4 regions of the Streptomyces sp. NPDC057697 genome follow, and region 2 is predicted to be linked to each of the others. Evidence: riboswitches for the same ligand, from Rfam matches in the RefSeq annotation. Region 2 holds a riboswitch; each other region holds the start of a gene.

Region 1 (5,024 bases), on a different contig from region 2:
CGCCGGAAGTCCTCGCCGACTGGCCCATCGCCCGTTCCGACTACGTGGACGCCTACGACGATCCGGAAGCACCCTGGCACGGCGACGCGGGCCCGGTCGCGGTGCGGGACGAGCGGTGAGAGCCATGACGAGAAAGGGAACAGCTGTCCGGGGGTGCCGGGTCAGGGAGGCCGCCGGAGCTCTCGGAGTCCGCGTGGTCCTGCTGGCCTACTGGGGTACGGCGTCCGTCCTGGCGCGGTGGTGCGGGGAGCGCGGAGAAGACACTGCCGAATCGGTTCGGCACAAGGCGTAACTGGAGGCACTCCACCCAGTTGATTCGGCGTCGGGACGGTGTCCCCATCGGCCCGGCAGCCGGCCCGAACGATGGAGAGAAGGCTCATGAGTACGATTCATCCCAAGATCACCGAGGTTCTGACACACACCTTCAAAGTGCCTGTCGGCGAGATCCACCCGGGTTCCACCATGGACAGCCTGGAGATGGATTCCCTCGCCGTCGCCGAGTTCGCCGTTCTGATCCGGGAGACGGCCGGCGGCGACCGGGACTTCGACCAGCTCGCCAAGGACGCCACCCTGGCCGACATCTCGCGGTTCATCCACGCGGCGGCCCACGGCGGGGCGCGGCGGGTGGGCGGCGCGGCAGTGATGAGCAACGCCCGATGAACAGGCCGGCCATCGCCGTCACCGGCCTGGGCATGATCACACCGGTCGGCAATGACACCGAGTCCACCTGGGCCGGCGTGTGCGCGGGCGTGTCACCGGCCCGTACCGTCGCCGAGCTCGAAGGGTGCGCGATCGACTTCGCCTGCGTGGTCGACGGCATCGACCTGGACGCGGCGATCGGCGGCCGGGCGTCCTTCCGGATGGGGAAGTACGTGAAGCTCGCCGTGCTCGCCGCCCGGGAGGCGGTCGCCGACGCCGGGCTCGACCCGGCCCGGTGGGAAGGGCCCCGGGTCGCCGTGGTCGTCGGCACCAGTAGCGGGGGCTCCGCCTCGCTGACCGAGCAGGCCATCGTGTTCGACCGGCTCGGAGCCGGGGCCACCTCGCCCTCGGGCATCCTGCTCACCATTCCGAACATGCCCGCCGCCGAGATCGCGATCCAGCTGCGGGCCACCGGACCCAGCATGGCCCCGTGCACCGCCTGTTCGTCCGGGGCCACCGCGCTGTCCGTCGCCCGTGACCTCCTGGTCACCGGGCAGTGCGACATCGCGATCGCCGGGGCCACCGAGTCGATCGTCTACCCGGTCGCCATGGCCGGATTCGCCAGATCCGGGGCCGGGGCCCGCGCGGACGGCGACCCGGCCGGGCTGTGCCGGCCCTTCGCGGCCGACCGGGCCGGTCTCGTCATGGGCGAGGGCGCGGCCGTCATGGTGCTGGAGCGGGCGGACGACGCCCAGGCCAGGGGCGCGGCACCACGGGCACTGCTCGCCGGTACCGGCGCCACCACCGACGCCCACCACCCCATCAGCCCGCACCCCTCCGGCGCGGTCGCCCAGGCCGCGGTGGAGGCCGCGCTGCGCGACGCGGGCTGGGCGGCCGAGGACGTCGAGCACGTCAACGCGCACGGCACGGCGACCCCGGTCAACGACGCCACCGAGGCCGCCCTCATCGCCCGGGTCTACCCGCACCGACCGCCCGTCACCGCTCCCAAGGGCGTGCTGGGCCACTGCATGGGGGCGGCCGGAGCGATCGAGGCCGGGCTCACCGTCCTCACCCTCCAGCGCGGAGTCGTACCACCGATCGCCAACCTGGACGCCCCGGCGCCCGAGTTCGACATCGACTGCGTCACCAAACAACCGCTGCGGCAGCCCATCCGGCGCGCCGTCAGCCATTCCTTCGGCTTCGGCGGACACAACGCCGTGATCGCTCTTCAGCGTCCGTAGGCATCCGGCCAGGTGGTGCGACGGGGAACACAGCCCGGCGTACCACCGGCCACACCCCTCATGAGCTGGGCAGAAGCCCGTGATAGCTTGCCGGAGCCAGTCGAACTCCACGTAAGGGGTCAGGGAATCCGGTGCGAAACCGGAACTGACGCGCAGCGGTGAGGGGGACGGGCGGGGCCAAGGCCACTGGGACCACCCTCGGGTGTCCTGGGAAGGCGTCCCGTCCGAAGGAACCCGAGTCCGAAGACCTGCTGGCGGCCGCGACCCGGCACCGGGCCACGGCATTCCGTACAGCGGGCTCCGCGTATGAGCCCTCAGACGCAGAGGGACCCCGTGCCGTCCATAGCCAGCCCCGTCCGCACCATGGCCCTGCTCTCGGCGGGAATCGTCCTGCTGACCGCCTGCGGAGGCGGAACCGACGAGTCGGCCGCGAAGCGCGGCCGCACCGACGGATACCCGGTGACGCTGAAGAACTGCGGGCGCACCGTCACCGTCGACGCCGCGCCCCGGCACGCCGTGTCGGTGGACCAGGGATCGACGGAGATCCTGCTCTCCCTCGGCCTCGCCGACAGGATGGCCGCCACCGCGACCTGGTCCGACCCGGTGATGAAGGGCCTGGAGAAGGCCAACGCCGGGGTGCCCAGGATCTCGGACAACCGGCCGTCGTCGGAGAAGGTCCTCGACCAGGAGCCCGACTTCATCAGCGCGTCGTTCGCGTCCACGCTCGCCAAGGGCGGCGTCGCACCGCGCGAACAGTTCGAGGCACTCGGCGTCCCCACCTACGTCTCGCCCGCCGACTGCACCGGCAAGGACAACAGCGGCGGTGGCGACGGCGCCCGGACCGCACCCCTGACCATGGACGGCGTCTACCAGGAGGTGCACGAACTCGCCGAGGTGTTCGGCGTGCCGGAACGTGGCGACGCGCTCGTCGCAGGGCTGCGGGCCCGGGTGAAGAAGGCTGCCGAGGGCATCGACGCTTCCGGGACGAGTCGCCTGTACTGGTTCTCCGACTCCAAGGCCCCGTACCTGGCCGGCTGCTGCGGAGCACCCGGGATCATCACCAAAGAACTCGGCGCGAAGAACGTCTTCGACGACACCCACGAGGAATGGCCCCAGATCAGCTGGGAGACGGTGGCCGACCGCAACCCCGACGCGCTGGTCATCGGCGATCTCTCCCGCAAGGCCCAGACCGCGGAGAGCGCCGCCAAGAAGATCGAGTTCCTGGAGTCCAACCCCGTCACCAGGAACATGGACGCCGTCCGGCACAAGCGGTACATCCTGCTGAGCGGCCAGGCCATGAACCCGACCATCCGGACGGTCGAGGGCGTCGAACGCGTCGCCGCCGGGCTGCGCCGCTTCGGGCTCGCCGGATGACGGCGACCGAACGGGCCACGGCGGTGGCCGGGCCGCCCCTTCCCGGCAGCCCCGTCCGCACAGCGGGCGCCGGACGGCGACTGCGCGGCGGGGCGCTGTGGGCCGGTGGCATCGCGCTGCTGGTGCTCTCCGTCGCGGTCGCCGTCACCATCGGCCCCGCCCGGATATCGGTGGCCGACGTCTGGTCCGCGGTCGCCTCTCATCTCGGCCTGGGCCGCTCCGGGCTCTCCCCGATCAGGGACGGGATCATCTGGAACCTGCGCATGCCCCGCACCCTGCTCGCCGCCGTGTGCGGTGCCGGGCTCGCGGTGTGCGGCACGGTCATGCAGTCCCTGCTGCGCAACCCGCTCGCCGACCCGTTCGTCCTCGGTGTCTCCTCCGGGGCGTCCACCGGCGCGGTCGTGGTCGTCGTCCTCGGCGTCGGCGGGGGAGCGGTGTCGGTCTCGACCGGCGCGTTCGCCGGGGCGCTGTGCTCGTTCGCCCTCGTGCTGCTGCTCAGCCACACCCTGGGCGGCACGACAGACCGGGTCGTGCTCTCCGGTGTCGCGGCCATGCAGCTGTTCTCCGCGCTCACCTCCTTCGTCGTGATGACCTCCGCCGACGCCGAGCAGACGCGTGGCGTGCTGTTCTGGCTGCTCGGCTCGCTCAGCGGCGTCGGCTGGACCGATGTCTGGATCTGCGCCGCCGTGCTCGTCGTGACGCTGCTGGTCTGTCTGGGCCACGCCCGTACCCTCGACGCCTTCGCGTTCGGGCAGGACGCCGCCGCCGCGCTCGGCGTGCACGTCGGGCGCACCCGGATCGTGCTGCTGTGCACGACCGCGCTGCTGACCGGCGTACTCGTCAGCTCGGCCGGTGCCATCGGCTTCGTGGGCCTGGTGCTGCCGCATGCCGCCCGCGCCCTCGCGGGTTCCGGACACCGGCGGCTGCTGCCGGTCACGGCGCTGGCCGGGGCCGTGTTCCTGGTCTGGGTCGACACCCTCGCCCGGACGGTCCTCGACCCGCAGGAAGTGCCCGTGGGCGTGGTCACCGCGCTGATCGGCGTGCCCGCGTTCGTCCTGGTCCTCCACCGCACCCGGAGGACCGCATGACCGGGGCGCCCACCGGCGGGCTGCGTGCCGAACGGGTCAGCCGGACGGCGGGCGGCCGGCTCATCCTCGACGGGGTCGACCTCGCCCCGCGGCCCGGCGGCACCCTGGGGCTGATCGGGCCGAACGGCTCCGGCAAGTCGACCCTGCTGCGGGTCCTGGCCGGGGTCCTCGCCCCGGGCACCGGGGTGGTCACGCTGGACGGACAGCGGCTCGACGGGATCGGCCGCCGCGCGGTGGCCCAGCGGGTCGCCATGGTCGACCAGCACGCCGTGACACAGGTCGAGCTGAGCGTCCTGGACGTGGTGCGGCTCGGGCGCATCCCGCACCGCAGGGCCTGGTCGGCGCCGACCCCGGCGGACGAGGAGGCGGTGCGCGACGCACTCGCGCGGACCGGCCTCGCCGACCGCGGCGACCAGTCCTGGCACACCCTTTCCGGCGGTGAGCGCCAACGCGTCCAGATCGCGCGGGCACTGGCCCAGCAGCCGCGCGAGCTGCTGCTCGACGAGCCGACCAACCACCTCGACATCCAGCACCAGCTGGAACTCCTCGCGCTGATCGCCTCGCTGCCGCTGACCGGTGTGATCGCCCTGCACGACCTCAATCTGGCCGCGATGTTCTGCGACCGGATCGTCGTCCTGAAGGCGGGGCGCGCGGTGGCCGCCGGAACCCCGTCGGAAGTGAT
Region 2 (5,024 bases):
CGCGGGGCATTCCGCGGCGCCCGGTGCGCTCCGGCCCGGTGGTGCGGATCGTGGTGTCGGGGTGCGGCGGGCGACGGTGTGTGCGGCGGGCGTTCCGGAGGTCCTTGGCCCTGCCGGAGGCGTATATGTGACGTAACGTCAACTGCCGCCGTATCGCAAGCCCATGGTGACGTCCTCCCGCGCGGACCGGGTGGGTTCGAGCGGCATCGCACCGGCCGCCCGGCCCCCGGTGCTGCCGCACTCCGGCACCGTCCGCGCGTTCCTCCGTGTCCGCGTGCTCCCGGCCTGCGTGCTCCCGATCCGCAAGTCCCCGCGCGCTCCCTCCCGATCCGCACGTCCCCGCACGTCCCCGATCCGTACGTCCCCGATCCGCGCGCTCCCGGCCCGAGGCGTCGCAGGTTCCGTCACCCGGTCGGTGACCCGGGCGTGCGGGAGAGCTGCCGGCGCACCCACGCGGGATCGGGGTTGGTGTACGGCCGGCCCGCCACGACGACGGTCGGCACGGTCTCGTTGCCGTCGTTGGCCGCCCGCACCGTCGCGGCTCCCTCCGGATCGCGCCAGATGTCGACCCAGAGCGCCCGGCGGGCACGCAGGCCCAGCCGGACGCGCAGGCGCAGGCAGTACGCGCAGCCGGGCCGCCAGTAGACGACCGGCCGTCCGTCGGCCGCGCTGCGGCGTCGTGCCTCCGGCGCGCCGATCGACCTCGGGAAGAACAGGGGCGAGTTCACGGCCGCGAGCAGCACGAAGACGGTCAGTACGGCAACGGCCGTGCCGGGGTTCCCACCGGCGAGCGACCCCGCCGCGAGGGCCGAACCGCAGAGCACCATCAGCATCGGCAGGATCCAGGCGCGTGTCATGAGGCCGAAGGCTATCGATGGGCCGGAGGCGCTCCAACTCCACCTGGAGCACGACGATCCCGCCGACAGCCGCCCCGTGATCCGCCGGGAGATGCCCCGTGCGCCGGCGCGGATGCCGGGGAGCCGGGGAGGGCCGGGCCGGTGTGGCCGGTCGTCGACGCGGCCGGATGCGGGGGTGGACTTACTAGGACGTCCAACTATATGTTCGTGGGGTAGGTCCGCGGTGCAGGGAAGCCGGTGTGAATCCGGCACGGTCCCGCCACTGTGACCGGGGAGCGTGCGCCTCAGCAGGACAAGGCCACTGACGGGGAGACCCGTCGGGAAGGCCGGGGCGCGTGCGTCGATCCGGGAGTCAGGATACCGGCCGCGGGTTGTTCCGTGTTGTCCACGAGGATGGAGCAGACACTCATGGCACCGGTCCGTACCCATGGCCCAGGTGATCCGGCGAAGCGCGTGCGGCTCGTGCCGCACGGCCACACGCGGGTCCCGTCACGCGGCTGAGGACTGCCCCGTAATCCCTGGCATGCGCGCGACGACAGCCACGGCACCCCGCCGTGCCGTCGGAACGTCCGCGTGCGCCCGGCACCCCGGGCGCCCCTCCGCTCCGCGGCGCACCGCGTCCGCCGCCGCGCGCTGACCCACCAGGGATTACGGGACAGCCCTCGGTCCTCGACGGCTCCCCCCGCACGACCCACGGCAGGACCCGCGTGTGCCGCCCCCGGCGCGTACGCCGCCCCGCCGTGCCTTCCCCGGATCCCACCTGACGAGAGCAGGCTCCCATGGTCCGTGAACTGACCCACTTCATCGGCGGCAAGCGCACCGCCGGAACGTCCGGCAACTTCGCCGACGTGCACGACCCCAACACCGGCGCCGTCCAGGCGCGGGTCCCCCTGGCCGACGGGCAGGAAGTGCGGGCGGCGATCGCCGACGCCGCCGCCGCGCAGGCCGAATGGGCCGACCGGAACCCGCAGCGACGCGCCCGGGTCCTGCTGCGCTTCCTCCAACTGGTCGAGGACGAGCGGGACGACCTCGCCCGCCTGCTCTCGGCCGAACACGGCAAGACGGTGTCCGACGCCCACGGGGACATCCAACGCGGCCTGGAGGTCGTCGAGTTCGCCGCCGGGATTCCGCACCTGCTCAAGGGCGATTTCACCGACAGCGCCGGAACCGGCATCGATGTGCACTCGCTGCGCGCCCCGCTCGGCGTGATCGCCGGCATCACCCCGTTCAACTTCCCCGCGATGATCCCGCTGTGGCAGGCCGCCCCGGCGCTGGCCTGCGGAAACTCCTTCATCCTCAAGCCCTCGGAGCGCGACCCCTCGGTACCGCTGCGGCTCGCCGAACTCTTCCTGGAGGCCGGACTGCCGCCCGGCGTCCTCAATGTCGTCAACGGCGACCGGGAGGCGGTCGACGTCCTGCTGGAGGACCCACGGGTGCGGGCGCTCGGCTTCGTGGGGTCCACCCAGGTCGCGGCGCACGTCTACGCCACCGCCGCCGCGCACGGCAAGCGGGCGCAGTGCTTCGGCGGCGCCAAGAACCACATGATCGTGATGCCGGACGCCGACCTCGACCAGGCCGTCGACGCCCTCGTCGGCGCGGGGTACGGATCCGCGGGCGAACGCTGCATGGCGATCTCGGTGGCCGTCCCGGTGGGGGAGGAGACCGCCGACGCGCTCGTCGCCGCGCTCCGGGACCGGATCGCCACGCTCCGGATCGGCCGCTCGGACGACCCGGACGCCGACTTCGGCCCGCTGGTCGGCCGGGACGCCCTCGAACGCGTCCGCCGCCTTGTCGCCACCGGAGTGGAGGAGGGCGCCGAACTCGTCGTCGACGGGCGCGACTTCACCCTTCCGGGGCACGAGAACGGGTTCTTCGCCGGAGCCACCCTCTTCGACCGGGTCACCCCCGCCATGCGGATCTACCAGGAGGAGATCTTCGGGCCCGTCCTGTCCGTCGTCCGCGCGGCCGACTACGAGGAGGCGCTGCGGCTGCCCAGCGAGCACCCGTACGGCAACGGGGTCGCGATCTTCACCCGCGACGGGGACACCGCCCGCGACTTCACCCGGCGGGTCGACACCGGCATGGTCGGCGTCAACGTACCCATCCCGGTGCCGGTCGCCTACCACACCTTCGGCGGCTGGAAGCGCTCCGGATTCGGCGACCTCAACCAGCACGGCCCGGACGCGATCCGGTTCTGCACCCGCACCAAGACCGTGACCTCCCGCTGGCCCTCCGGGGTCAAGGAGGGCGCGAGCTTCACCATCCCGACGATGGGCTGAGCGCCGTGACCACCACCACCTCGCTCACCAAGGACCAACTCGCCCTGGCCGAGGTCACCCTCGACTTCGCCCAGGAACACCTCGCCCCGCACGCCGTCGCCTGGGACCAGGACAAACACTTCCCCCTGGACGTCCTGCGCAGGGCCGCGGGACTCGGCCTCGCGGGCGTCTACGTCCGAGAGGAACACGGCGGCTCCGCCCTCACCCGGACCGACGGAGCCCTGGTCTTCGAGGTCCTCGCCACCGGCTGCCCCTCCATCGCCGGTTACCTCTCCATCCACAACATGGTCGCCTGGATGATCGACCGGTACGGGGACGACGGCCAGCGCGCCCGCCGGCTGCCCGCCCTCTGCACCGCCGAGACTCTGGGCAGCTACTGCCTGACCGAACCCGCGGCGGGCTCCGACGCCGCCGCCCTGCGCACCCGGGCCGTCCGGGACGGGGACCACTACGTGCTCACCGGGGTGAAGCAGTTCATCTCCGGGGCCGGCGCCGCCGACGTGTACGTCGTCATGGCGCGCACCGGCGGCGAGGGACCCGGCGGGATCTCGGCCTTCGTCGTCGAACGGAACGACCCCGGGCTCTCCTTCGGGCCGAACGAACGCAAGATGGGGTGGAACGCGCAGCCCACCCGGCAGGTCGTCCTGGACGGCGTACGCGTACCCGCCGACCGCAGGCTCGGCGCCGAGGGCGACGGGTTCCGCATCGCCATGAACGGGCTCAACGGCGGCCGCCTCGGCATCGCCGCCTGCTCGCTGGGCGGCGCGCAGAGCGCTCTGGACCGCAGCCTGGCCCACCTCGCCGACCGCGAGGCGTTCGGCGCCCGGCTTCTGGACGCCCCGGCACTCCAGTTCCGGCTGGCCGACATGGCCACCGAACTCGCGGCTGCCCGCGCCCTCGTCCGGCAGGCCGCCGAGGCCCTCGACAGTGGAGATCCGGCGGCGCCCCGGCTCTGCGCGATGGCCAAGCGGTTCGCCACCGACACCGGATACTCCGTCGCCGACCGCGCGCTGCAACTCCACGGCGGCTACGGCTACCTGAGCGAATACGGCATCGAGAAGATCGTCCGCGACCTGCGGGTGCACCAGATCCTGGAAGGGACCAACGAGATCATGCGTGTCATCGTGGCGCGGGCACTGACGGAGGCCGTCCGATGACGGCCCCCTCCGACAGCCCCGTACTGCTGCGCACCGAGGGCCGTGCGGCCCACATCGTCCTCGACCGGCCCAAGGCGCTGAACGCCCTCACCCACGCGATGGTCCGCACGATCGCAGACGCCCTCGACACCTGGGAGTCCGACCCCGGCGTCGAGACGATCGTCGTCACCGGAGCGGGCGAGCGCGGTCTGTGCGCCGGCGGAGACATCCGCGCCATCCACCACGACGCCGTCACGGGCGGCACCGCCTCCGCGGACTTCTGGCGCGACGAGTACCGGCTCAACGCCCGGATCGCGCGCCTGCGGAAGCCGTATGTCGCCGTGATGGACGGCATCGTCATGGGCGGCGGCGTCGGCATCTCGGCCCACGGGACCGTGCGCCTGGTCACCGAACGCTCCCGGATCGCGATGCCCGAGACCGGCATCGGCTTCGTCCCCGACGTGGGCGGTACCCATCTGCTCGGCCTGGCCCCCGGCGAACTGGGCACCCACCTCGCCCTCACCGGTACGCCCATCGGCGCGGCCGACGCCCAACTGTGCGGCCTCGCCGACCACTTCGTCCCCTCCGACGAGCTCCCCGCGCTGCTCGCCGGACTCGCCGCCGCCCCCGTCCACGACGTGCTCACCCGCCACGTCCGGCCGGCGCCCCCCGGCGTCCTCGACGGGCACCGCGCCTGGATCGACGACTGCTACGCGGCGGACACGGTCGAGGAGATCGTCGACCGGCTGCTG
Region 3 (5,024 bases), on a different contig from region 2:
CCGTGTTGGTGAGCAGGGCATGGGTGGAGAAGTGCAGGGGGAGGTAGAAGCCGGCGTACAGCAGCAGCGACGACAGCAGCGTGGAGGCGACCTTCCGCTTCAGCGGGTCGTCGCCGTAGTAGTGCTTCAGGACGGTCTTGCAGCGCTGCTGGAGGACGTCGTTGTCCACGGCCCAGCGGTAGGCGTCGTCGATCTCCGGGGTGCCGGCGAGCGTCGAGAACACCGAGGAGTAGCTGCGGGCGTGGACCGCCTGCATGAAGGCGATGTTGGTGTACACCGCCTCCTCGTGCTCGGTGCGCGCGTCCTGGATCTGGACGATCTCGCCGACCGTCGCCTGCACGGTGTCGAGCATGGTCAGCCCGGTGAACACCCGCATGGTCAGGGTGCGTTCCTCGGCGCTCAGCCGCTGCTGCCAGGCGTTCACGTCGTTGGAGAGCGGGACCTTCTCGGGCAGCCAGAAGTTGGCCGTGAGACGGTTCCAGACCTCCAGGTCCTTCTCGTCGGTGACGCGGTTCCAGTTGACCGGACGCAACCGGGCGGCCGGGTCGTGGCGGTAGGAGGGAGGGGTGACCGAGGTGTCGGTCACGGGGGCGGGGGTGGTGGTCATCGCTGGTGCCTCGGGTTCGCGGACGGGGGCGGTCACAGGGTGCAGGACAGGCAGTTCTCGATCTCGGTGCCTTCCAGGGCCTCCTGGCGCAGCCGGATGTAGTAGAGGGTCTTGATGCCCTTGCGCCAGGCGTGGATCTGCGCCTTGTTCAGATCGCGGGTGGTGGCCGTGTCCCGGAAGAAGAGCGTGCAGCTCAGCCCCTGGTCGACATGGCGGGTGGCCGCCGCGTACGTGTCGATGATCTTCTCGTAGCCGATCTCGTACGCGTCCTGGAAGTACTCCAGGTTGTCGTTGTCCATGTGCGGCGCCGGGTAGTAGACGCGGCCGAGCTTGCCCTCCTTGCGGATCTCCACCTTGGAGGCGATCGGGTGGATGGAGGGGGTCGAGTCGTTGATGTAGCTGATGGACCCGGTGGGCGGCACGGCCTGGAGGTACTGGTTGTAGATGCCGTGCTCCCGCACGGACCGCTTCAGTTCACGCCAGTCGTCCTGGGTGGGCAGGTGGGTCCCCGCGTCGGCGAACAGCTTCCGCACCCGCTCGGTGGCCGGCTCCCACACCTGCTCGGTGTACTTGTCGAAGTAGGAGCCGTCGGCGTACGCGGTCTTCTCGAAGCCGTCGAAGGCGGTGCCGCGTTCGATCGCGATGCGGTTGGAGGCGTGCAGGGCGTGGAAGGCGACCGCGTAGAAGTACATGTTCGTGAAGTCGACACCCTCCTCGCTCCCGTAGTGGATGCGCTGCGAGGCGAGGTAGCCGTGCAGGTTCATCTGGCCGAGGCCGATGGAGTGGGAGAGGTCGTTGCCATGCGCCACGGACGGCACGGCGTCGATGTTCGACTGGTCGGAGACGGACGTCAGGCCGCGCACCGCCGTCTCGACGGTGGCGCCGAGGTCCGGAGAGGCCATGGCGGCGGCGATGTTGAGCGACCCCAGGTTGCAGGAGATGTCCCGGCCGACCTTCTCGTAACCGAGCGAGGCGTCGTACGTGCTGGCTGTGTTGACCTGGAGGATCTCCGAGCACAGGTTGGACATGTTGATCCAGCCGGGCACCGGGTTGGCCCGGTTCACCGTGTCCTCGAACAGCAGGTACGGGTAGCCGGACTCGAACTGCAGCTCCGCGATCGTCTTGAAGAACTCGCGGGCGCCGAGCCTGGTCGTGCGGATGCGCGGATTGGCGACCATCTCGTCGTAGTGCTCGCTCACCGACAGATCGGCCAGCGGCCTGCCGTACTCCCGCTCGACGTCGTACGGCGAGAACAGGTGCATGTCCTCGTTGCGCTTGGCGAGTTCGAAGGTGATGTCCGGGACGACGACACCGAGCGAGAGGGTCTTGATCCGGATCTTCTCGTCCGCGTTCTCCCGCTTGGTGTCCAGGAACCGCATGATGTCCGGGTGGTGCGCGTGCAGATAGACCGCGCCCGCGCCCTGCCGCGCACCGAGCTGGTTGGCGTAGGAGAAGGAGTCCTCCAGGAGCTTCATCACGGGAACGACACCGGACGACTGGTTCTCGATCTTCTTGATCGGCGCGCCCTGCTCGCGCAGGTTCGTCAGCAGCAGGGCCACTCCGCCGCCCCGCTTGGAGAGCTGGAGGGCGGAGTTGACGCCGCGGCCGATGGACTCCAGGTTGTCCTCGACCCGCAGGAGGAAGCAGGAGACCAGCTCGCCGCGCTGGGCCTTGCCCGCGTTGAGGAAGGTCGGGGTGGCGGGCTGGAAGCGGCCGGTCATCATCTCGTCCACCAGCCGGGAGGCCAGGGCCTCGTCCCCCGCGCCGAGGAACAGCGCGGTCGCGACGACCCGGTCCTCGTACCGCTCCAGGTAGCGGGAGCCGTCGAAGGTCTTGAGGGTGTACGACGTGTAGTACTTGAACGCGCCGAGGAAGGTGCGGAAGCGGTGCTCGTGGGCGTACGCCTGCCGGTACGCCTCCTCCACGAACTCCCACCGGTAGCGCCGGATCGGCTCCCGTTCGTAGTAGTCGTTCTCGATGAGGTGGTCGATCTTCTCCTTGAGCGAGTCGAACACCACCGTGTGGGGATCGACGTGCTGGAGGAAGTACTGACGGACGGCCTCGCGGTCCTTGTCGAACTGGATCGCGCCGTCGCAGTCGTAGATGTTCAGCATGGCGTTCAGCGCGTGGTAGTCCTTGCGCGTGCCGATCGGCTCGCGCGGGGCCGCGGGGGCCGTGACCGGCGTGGTGAAGGTGTTCATGCTGCCTGTCGCTCCGTCGTCGATGAGTGTCGTGTCCAAAATTCCCGCAGCCCTTCCCGTACGGCGCGGACATCTCGTTCCGTGCCCAGCAGTTCGAATCGGTACAGCTCCGGGACCCGGCACTTCGCCGAGATCACCCGGCCGGCCAGGCAGTAGTCGGCGCCGAAGTTGGTGTTGCCGGAGGCGATGACCCCGCACAGCAGCGCCCGGTTGGCCTCGACGTTCAGAAAGCGGATCACCTGTCTGGGGACCGCGCCGGCTCGTTCACCGCCGCCGTAGGTCGGTGTGATCAGCACATACGGTTCGGTCACCTGCGGCGTGCCCTCGTGGCGCGGACGCAGGGGGATGCGTGTGGCCGGCAGGTCCAGCTTCTCCACGAAGCGTCTGGTGTTCTCCGAGACGCTGGAGAAATAAACGAGTTCGCTCATGGGTCGCCGTCTCCTCTCGCTCGTTCCCGTCTCTGCCCGAGGACCGGGAGGGAGGAGCGGTGCGGCGCGTACGGCTGGGGACCGGGGGGCCGTGGAACGGTACGCCTCACCCGGGGCCGTGCGTATGCCACCCGGCCCTCCCTCGGGGCCTCGGAGCGCGCGCACCGCTGTCCGGTGTGCGCACCGGTGGCAGGTCTTCGGACTCACGGGCGCGTCTCGTGTCGTTCGAGACTCCTACTGGCCGTCGCTTCCCGGGCCCGATGTGTCGGGCCCAGTGCGTATGACGGCGGTCGTTCCCGCTCACCGCTGCGGGGCAGTCCCGGTCTTTCACCGGGTTCCCTCTTGCGACGCCGAGCACAGCAGTGCCCGGCGAACCACCAGCACCGCCAACACTACATCTGGATGGCCGTGTGCGCGCACACCCCAGATGTTGTGTCGCTGGCGAAAGTTAGGTATACCTAAGTCCTGCTTCGGTCGACGGGGGCGGTGCCGCCTGCTCGCGGGACATTCCGCCCCGACGACGGCACGCGCACGGCGGACGCGGGGCGGAGCGCGGCAGGACGAGGAGCGGCGAGGCGGGATGAGGGGCGGCGCGGAATCACGGCGAGGGGCGCGAAGCGCCGTACTCGCGCTTCACGCCCCTCGCCCGGCACGGCCGCGAGGGCCCGCCGGCCCCCGTGGCGGGTGCGGGCCCCTCAGCCCTGGTCGTAGGTGTGGAACCCCCGGCCGGTCTTCCGGCCCAGCAGACCCGCCTCCACCATCCGCCGGAGCAGTGGCGGCGGCGCGTGGAGGGGCTCGCGGAACTCCTCGTACAGCGACTCCGCGATGGAGACGACGGTGTCCAGGCCGATCAGGTCCGCCAGCTTCAGCGGGCCCATGGGATGGGCGCAGCCGTGCTCCATGCCCGCGTCGATGTCGGCGGCCGAGGCGAATCCGGACTCCGCCATCCGCACGGCGGAGAGCAGATAGGGGATGAGCAGGGCGTTGACGACGAAGCCCGCCCGGTCCTGGGAGCGGATGACCGTCTTTTCGAGTGCGCTGGTGGCGAAGGCCTCGATCGTGGCGGTCGTCGCGGCCGAGGTGTGCAGCGAGGGGACCACCTCGACCAGTGGCAGGACCGGGACGGGATTGAAGAAGTGCAGCCCCACGACCCGGTCCGCGCGGCCGGTCGCCATGCCCAGCCGCATGATCGGCAGCGAGGAGGTGTTGGTGGCGAGGATGGCAGCGGGGTCCTCGGCAATCTTGTCGAGGGCGGCGAAGACCTCGGTCTTGGCATCCGCGTTCTCGACGACCGCCTCGATGACGAGCTGCCGGTCGGCGAGAACGTCCAGGCCGCCGGTGAACACCGTCCGGGCGAGCGCGTCCCGGGCCGCCTCCCGTTCCAGTCTTCCGCGCCGGACCGCCCGTTCGAGGGACGCGGCCATCCGGTCCCGTGCCGTGCGGGCGGCCACCGCGTCCACCTCGCAGACCACGGTGTCCAGTCCGGCCCGCGCGCACACCTCGGCGATCCCGGCGCCCATCTGCCCGCCACCGACCACGCCGACGCGTGCGATGCCCGCGCTCATGCCCGCACCTCCGTCCGGCGCACGAGGTGGCGGCTGTAGGCGTCCGGGGTGAAGAACTGTGGCAACTCGCCTGTCATGGCCGTCCGTTCGAAGAGTGCGCGGATGTCGTCCACGGGCGCCCACGGGTACTCGGCGCCGAGCGCCGCGACCTCGTCGTCGAGCAGCACCCCGACGGTCTCCCGGTCGACCACGCGGTGCCGCAGCCACTGCCAGATCTGCACTC
Region 4 (5,024 bases), on a different contig from region 2:
CCCGCACCTTGGTCTTCGACATCGACGGCACGCTCTGTTTCGACGGACGGACGATCGACGAACGGATCCTCGCGGCGATCGGCGCGTGCGAGCGTGCCGGCCACCGTCTGGTGTTCGCCTCCGCCCGGCCGGTCCGCGACCTGCTGCCGGTCCTCGGCGGGGCGTTTCCGGCCGCCACGCTGATCGGCGGGAACGGGAGCCTCGTCTCGGTCGACAGCCGGGTCCGGGCCCGTGCCGCCTTCGACCCCACCGCGCTCGGCGCGCTGATGGACGCGGTCGGCCGGTACGAGGCGACCTACCTCGCCGACGGGCCGTGGGACTACGCCTACACCGGCCCCGCGGACCACCCGATCCGGAGCAGGGTCGACCAGGACGGCCTCGCGAGCATGGTGGACATGGCCGAGCTGCCCGAGGTCGTGAAGTTCCTCGTCGTCGGAGCCTCGGACATGGCGGCGCTGGCCGAGGCCGGGCGGGGGCTGGGAATGACGGTCAATCACCATCTCGACGAGGCGATCATCGACTTCGCGCCGGGTTCGACCACGAAGTGGGAAGCCCTCGGCGAGATGGGGATCACGCAGTACGCCGCGTTCGGCAACGACATCAACGACGTCGACCTCCTGCGGAACGCGGAGAGGTCCGTGCGCGTCGGTACGCACCCGGGCCTGGACGAGGTCGCGCACATCACGGTCGCCGCCGAACCGGAGGCGGTGGCGGCGGAGATCCTCCTGCTGGCCGAGTCGGCCGAATCCGCCGAAGTGCCGGTCTGACCAGGAGCGGCGACCCGCACCGACCGGTGCGCGGCGGAGAAGGAACCCCGCCGCGCACCGGTCGGTCGCGCCGGGGCCGGGACGCCCCTCGGCACCCCGGCCCTTCGGGCGGCCCCGTCAGGACCCGGACAGCTCCCCGCGGACCGTGCGGGCCGCGGCGACCAGGTTCTCCAGCGAGGCCCTGGTCTCGGACCAGCCGCGGGTCTTCAGACCGCAGTCGGGGTTGACCCACAGCCGCTCGGCGGGAATGGCCTTCAGCCCCTTGCGGAGCAGTGCGGCGGCCTCGGCCGCGTCGGGCACGCGCGGGGAGTGGATGTCGTACACGCCGGGACCCGCCTCGCGCGGGTAGCCGTGCGAGGCGAGTTCACGGGCGATCTGCATGTGCGAGCGCGCGGCCTCCAGGCTGATGACATCGGCGTCGAGGTCGTCGATGGCCTGGACGATGTCGCCGAACTCCGCGTAGCACATGTGGGTGTGGATCTGGGTGTCCGGCCGGACACCGCTGGTGGTGAGCCGGAACGACTCGGTGGCCCAGTCCAGGTACGCGGCGTGGTCCGCGGCACGCAGGGGCAGCGTCTCGCGCAGCGCGGGTTCGTCGACCTGGATGACGGAGGTGCCCCGGGCCTCCAGGTCGCCGACCTCGTCGCGCAGCGCGAGGGCGACCTGCCGGGCGGTGTCGCCGAGCGGCTGGTCGTCACGGACGAAGGACCAGGCCAGCATGGTGACGGGCCCGGTCAGCATGCCCTTGACCGGCCGGTCGGTGAGCGACTGGGCGTACGAGGTCCAGCGCACCGTCATCGGCTCGGGGCGGGAGATGTCCCCGGCCAGGATCGGCGGGCGGACGTAGCGGGTGCCGTAGGACTGGACCCAGCCGTGCCGGGTGGCGAGGTAGCCGGTGAGCTGCTCGGCGAAGTACTGGACCATGTCGTTGCGTTCGGGCTCGCCGTGCACCAGGACGTCGATACCGGTCTTCTCCTGGAAGGAGATGACCTCGCCGATCTCGGCCCTGATCCGCTCCTCGTAACCCGCCGCGTCGATCCGGCCCGTGCGCAGGTCGGCGCGGGCCGTGCGCAGCTCATCGGTCTGCGGGAACGAGCCGATGGTGGTCGTGGGCAGCAACGGCAGCTTCAGATGGGCCCGTTGGGCGACGGCGCGCTCGGTGTACGGCTGGGAGCGGCGGGCGTCGGCCTCGGTGACGGCGGCGGTCCTGGCGCGTACCGCGGGGTCGTGGGTGAGGGGGGAGTGCGCGCGCGAGGCGAGGTCGGCCCGGTTGGCGGCGATCTCCGCGGCGATCGCGCCGGTGCCCTGGGCCAGTCCCTTGGCGAGGGTGACGATCTCTTCGGTCTTCTGCCGGGCGAAGGCCAGCCAGCGGAGGATCCGGGGGTCGATGTCCCGTTCCGGCGCCGTGTCCAGCGGGACGTGGAGCAGGGAGCAGGAGGCGGACACGTCGACCCGGTCGGCGAGGCCGAGGAGAGTGGCGAGGGTGGCCAGCGACTTCTCGTAGTCGTTGATCCAGATGTTGCGGCCGTCGACCACGCCCGCGACGAGCCGCTTGCCGGGCAGCCCGCCGGCGGCGGCCAGGTCCGCGAGGTTGGCGGCGGCGGCGTTGGTGAAGTCCAGTGCCAGACCGTCGACGGGGGCCTTCGCCAGGACGGGGAGCGCCTGGCCGAGCCGGTCGAAGTAGGAGGCGACGAGCAGCTTGGGCCGGTCGGTCAGGCCGCCGAGCTCACGGTAGGCGCGGGCGGCTGCGTTCAGCTCGGCCGGGGTGCGGTCCTGGACGAGCGCGGGCTCGTCGAGCTGGACCCACTCCGCGCCCGCGGCACGCAGGTCGGCGAGCACCTCCGCGTAGACGGGCAGCAGCCGGTCCAGGAGCGTCAGCGGTTCGAAGTCGGCCGCCACTCCGGGGGCGGGCTTGGCGAGCAGGAGGTAGGTGACCGGGCCGACCAGCACCGGCCGGGCGGCGTGCCCGAGCGCGAGGGCCTCCTTCAGCTCGGTGACCTGCTTGGCGGAGTCGGTGGCGAAGACGGTGTCCGGGCCGAGTTCGGGGACGAGGTAGTGGTAGTTGGTGTCGAACCACTTGGTCATCTCCAGCGGCGCCACGTCCTGGGTGCCGCGGGCCATCGCGAAGTAGCCGTCGAGGGCGTCGGCGGCGGCGGCCTCACGGTGCCGCTGGGGGACGGCGCCGACCATGACGCTGGTGTCCAGGACGTGGTCGTAGTAGGAGAAGTCGCCGGTGGGCACCTCGTGGACACCGGCGTCCGCCAGTTGCCGCCAGCCGGCCCGGCGCAGGTCGGCCGCCGTCTCCCGGAGGGCGTCGGCGGTCACCCGCCCCTTCCAGTACCCCTCGATGGCTTTCTTCAGTTCCCGGTTCGGGCCCTGGCGGGGGTAGCCGTACACGGTGGCGCGTGCTGCCGCGGCTGCGGTCCTGCTGGTCACGGAAATCTCCTTCGCGAGATGACTCCTTGAGATCCCGGGACGGGACACGGGCGCGAAGGGATGACGAACCGGACGGACACCCCGCACGCCGGTCGCGCGGTCTTCCGTCTGGTATGTACGCCGACCCGCCCACGAGGTCACCGGGATATCCGCGCACGAGGGTTCGTGTGCGGGCAACGGGCAGGTCTTCGGACTCGCGGGCACGTCTGCCGAGGGCAGACACCTACTGGCCGTCGCTTCCCGGATCCGGTGGATCCAGTGCGTATGACGGCGGTCGTTCCCGCTCACCGCTGCGGGGCAGTCCCGGATTTCCACCGGGTTCCCTCTTACGACGCGCCTGCCTGGCGGACAGGGCGAACCAGCTGCACCGGTCAGACTAGAGGGCTGATCGCTCCCGGGGCGGTACTGCTCACATTCCGGAACGTGACGTGAGACACGGGGACCGGTCCGGGACGGGCCTTCGGCGCCACCGGGACGCCGTCCGGTGCCGTACGCCCGCCGGGCGGGTCAGGCCGCTACCGCGTCGGGCCGGGGGAGCCGCAGTGGCCGGCCGTCGCGGTGAGGCGTCGCAGCGAGGCGTGGCCGGGCGGGCCCCAGGTGGGCTTGCCGCCCGGACGGCCGTGGTCGCCCGCGTCGCCGATGAGGATGCAGACGAGGGCCTTCACCACCGCCCAGCCGCGCGCGCGGCGCAGCGTCGCCGGGTCCGCGGCGGGCCGGTAGGTGTCGTGGAAACGGTCGACGGCGCCGTCCGGCAGCAGGAGCCAGGCTGCGGCGAGATCGCAGGCCGGATCGCCCGCACAGAGGTCGCCGAAGTCGATCACGCCGCAGAAGGTGCCGTGCGAGGTGAGGACGTTGGCCGGGTGCAGATCGCCGTGCAGCCAGAGGGCCGGCCCCGTCCAGGCGGGCGCGGCGACGGCGTCGTCCCAGACGGCGCGGACGGCGTCCGGGTCGGGGACCAGCCCCGACCCGGCGGCCGAGGCCAGGGTCCGGGCGAACTCTTCGGCATGGTCGGCGAGCGGTCCTCCGCGGTCGCGGCCGGCCGGCGCCCCGTCGGGTGCGGGCCGGTGCAGAGCGGTCAGGAACGCCGCCAGGGAGTCGGCCGCCTCCGCGGCGCGCGTGGCGGGGGCGCGGTCGGCGGGGGTTCCCGCCACCCAGGTGGTGACGGTCCAGGGCCGCGGGAACCGTTCGGAGGGCTCCCCGAGGCGCTGGGGCACGGGGACCGGCAGCGGAAGTCCCGGGGCGAGAGCGGGAACCCAGTGGTGTTCCTTGCGCAGCAGCGCGTCCGCGGACTGCGTCGCCCAGGGCAGTCGGACGGCGAGGTCGTCGCCGACCCGCCACAGCTGGTTGTCCCAGCCGCGGGCGCCGAGCCGCACGGGGCGATCGGCCAGGTCGGGGTGCTGGTCGCGCAGCAGGTCCCGGACCAGTTCCGCGGTGATCTCGGTCTCGGAGTGGGTCATGCGGAGCCACGTTAGCCGACGGGCCCGCGGCTGTTCCGGTTCGTGGCGGGACCCGGTCCGGGGCGCGGGCCCGCGGGACCGCCCCGTTCGGCAGGGGGTGTCCCGGGGTGGTCCGCGCCCCGGTGTGCGCCGAGAGCCGTGCGCGTCAGGACTTCGGGGAGAAGCGCAGCCGGGTGGCCGCCAGCGCGCCGAGGGCCAGCAGGACGATGGACACCCAGAGGCCGGACAGGTGATTGCCGGTGGCGTCCTCGGCGTATCCCATGATGTACGGGCCGACGAAGCCGCCGGTGATGCCGATGGTGTTGAGGAGTGCCAGGCCGCCGGCGAGGGTCTTGCCGGAGAGCCGGGTGGCGGGGAAGTTGAA

What was found. Region 2 has a riboswitch for cobalamin ahead of ACFVFH_RS33560 (CoA-acylating methylmalonate-semialdehyde dehydrogenase). Riboswitches for the same ligand answer to the same signal wherever they lie in the genome.
Region 1: it holds a riboswitch for cobalamin, as region 2 does, so the genes downstream of both, ACFVFH_RS14080 (ABC transporter substrate-binding protein) here and ACFVFH_RS33560 (CoA-acylating methylmalonate-semialdehyde dehydrogenase) in region 2, are expected to answer to the same signal.
Region 3: it holds a riboswitch for cobalamin, as region 2 does, so the genes downstream of both, nrdI (class Ib ribonucleoside-diphosphate reductase assembly flavoprotein NrdI) here and ACFVFH_RS33560 (CoA-acylating methylmalonate-semialdehyde dehydrogenase) in region 2, are expected to answer to the same signal.
Region 4: it holds a riboswitch for cobalamin, as region 2 does, so the genes downstream of both, metE (5-methyltetrahydropteroyltriglutamate--homocysteine S-methyltransferase) here and ACFVFH_RS33560 (CoA-acylating methylmalonate-semialdehyde dehydrogenase) in region 2, are expected to answer to the same signal.

Annotation. Positions count from the first base shown of each region.
Region 1 covers NZ_JBHVJA010000004.1:198,705-203,728, forward strand. The annotation lists gene ACFVFH_RS14065 (acyl-CoA dehydrogenase) at 1-119, shown strand, start outside; gene ACFVFH_RS14070 (acyl carrier protein) at 379-660, shown strand; gene ACFVFH_RS14075 (beta-ketoacyl-[acyl-carrier-protein] synthase family protein) at 657-1,880, shown strand; cobalamin riboswitch at 1,961-2,151, shown strand; gene ACFVFH_RS14080 (ABC transporter substrate-binding protein) at 2,187-3,254, shown strand; gene ACFVFH_RS14085 (FecCD family ABC transporter permease) at 3,251-4,342, shown strand; gene ACFVFH_RS14090 (ABC transporter ATP-binding protein) at 4,339-5,024, shown strand, end outside.
Region 2 covers NZ_JBHVJA010000020.1:51,361-56,384, forward strand. The annotation lists gene ACFVFH_RS33555 (glutaredoxin domain-containing protein) at 405-857, opposite strand; cobalamin riboswitch at 1,051-1,241, shown strand; gene ACFVFH_RS33560 (CoA-acylating methylmalonate-semialdehyde dehydrogenase) at 1,637-3,136, shown strand; gene ACFVFH_RS33565 (acyl-CoA dehydrogenase family protein) at 3,133-4,293, shown strand; gene ACFVFH_RS33570 (enoyl-CoA hydratase/isomerase family protein) at 4,290-5,024, shown strand, end outside.
Region 3 covers NZ_JBHVJA010000012.1:83,562-88,585, forward strand. The annotation lists gene nrdF (class 1b ribonucleoside-diphosphate reductase subunit beta) at 1-607, opposite strand, end outside; gene nrdE (class 1b ribonucleoside-diphosphate reductase subunit alpha) at 640-2,808, opposite strand; gene nrdI (class Ib ribonucleoside-diphosphate reductase assembly flavoprotein NrdI) at 2,805-3,236, opposite strand; cobalamin riboswitch at 3,407-3,630, opposite strand; gene ACFVFH_RS27365 (3-hydroxybutyryl-CoA dehydrogenase) at 3,932-4,801, opposite strand; gene aceB (malate synthase A) at 4,798-5,024, opposite strand, start outside.
Region 4 covers NZ_JBHVJA010000004.1:89,908-94,931, forward strand. The annotation lists gene ACFVFH_RS13620 (HAD hydrolase family protein) at 1-767, shown strand, start outside; gene metE (5-methyltetrahydropteroyltriglutamate--homocysteine S-methyltransferase) at 885-3,203, opposite strand; cobalamin riboswitch at 3,365-3,581, opposite strand; gene ACFVFH_RS13630 (aminoglycoside phosphotransferase family protein) at 3,719-4,660, opposite strand; gene ACFVFH_RS13635 (MFS transporter) at 4,806-5,024, opposite strand, start outside.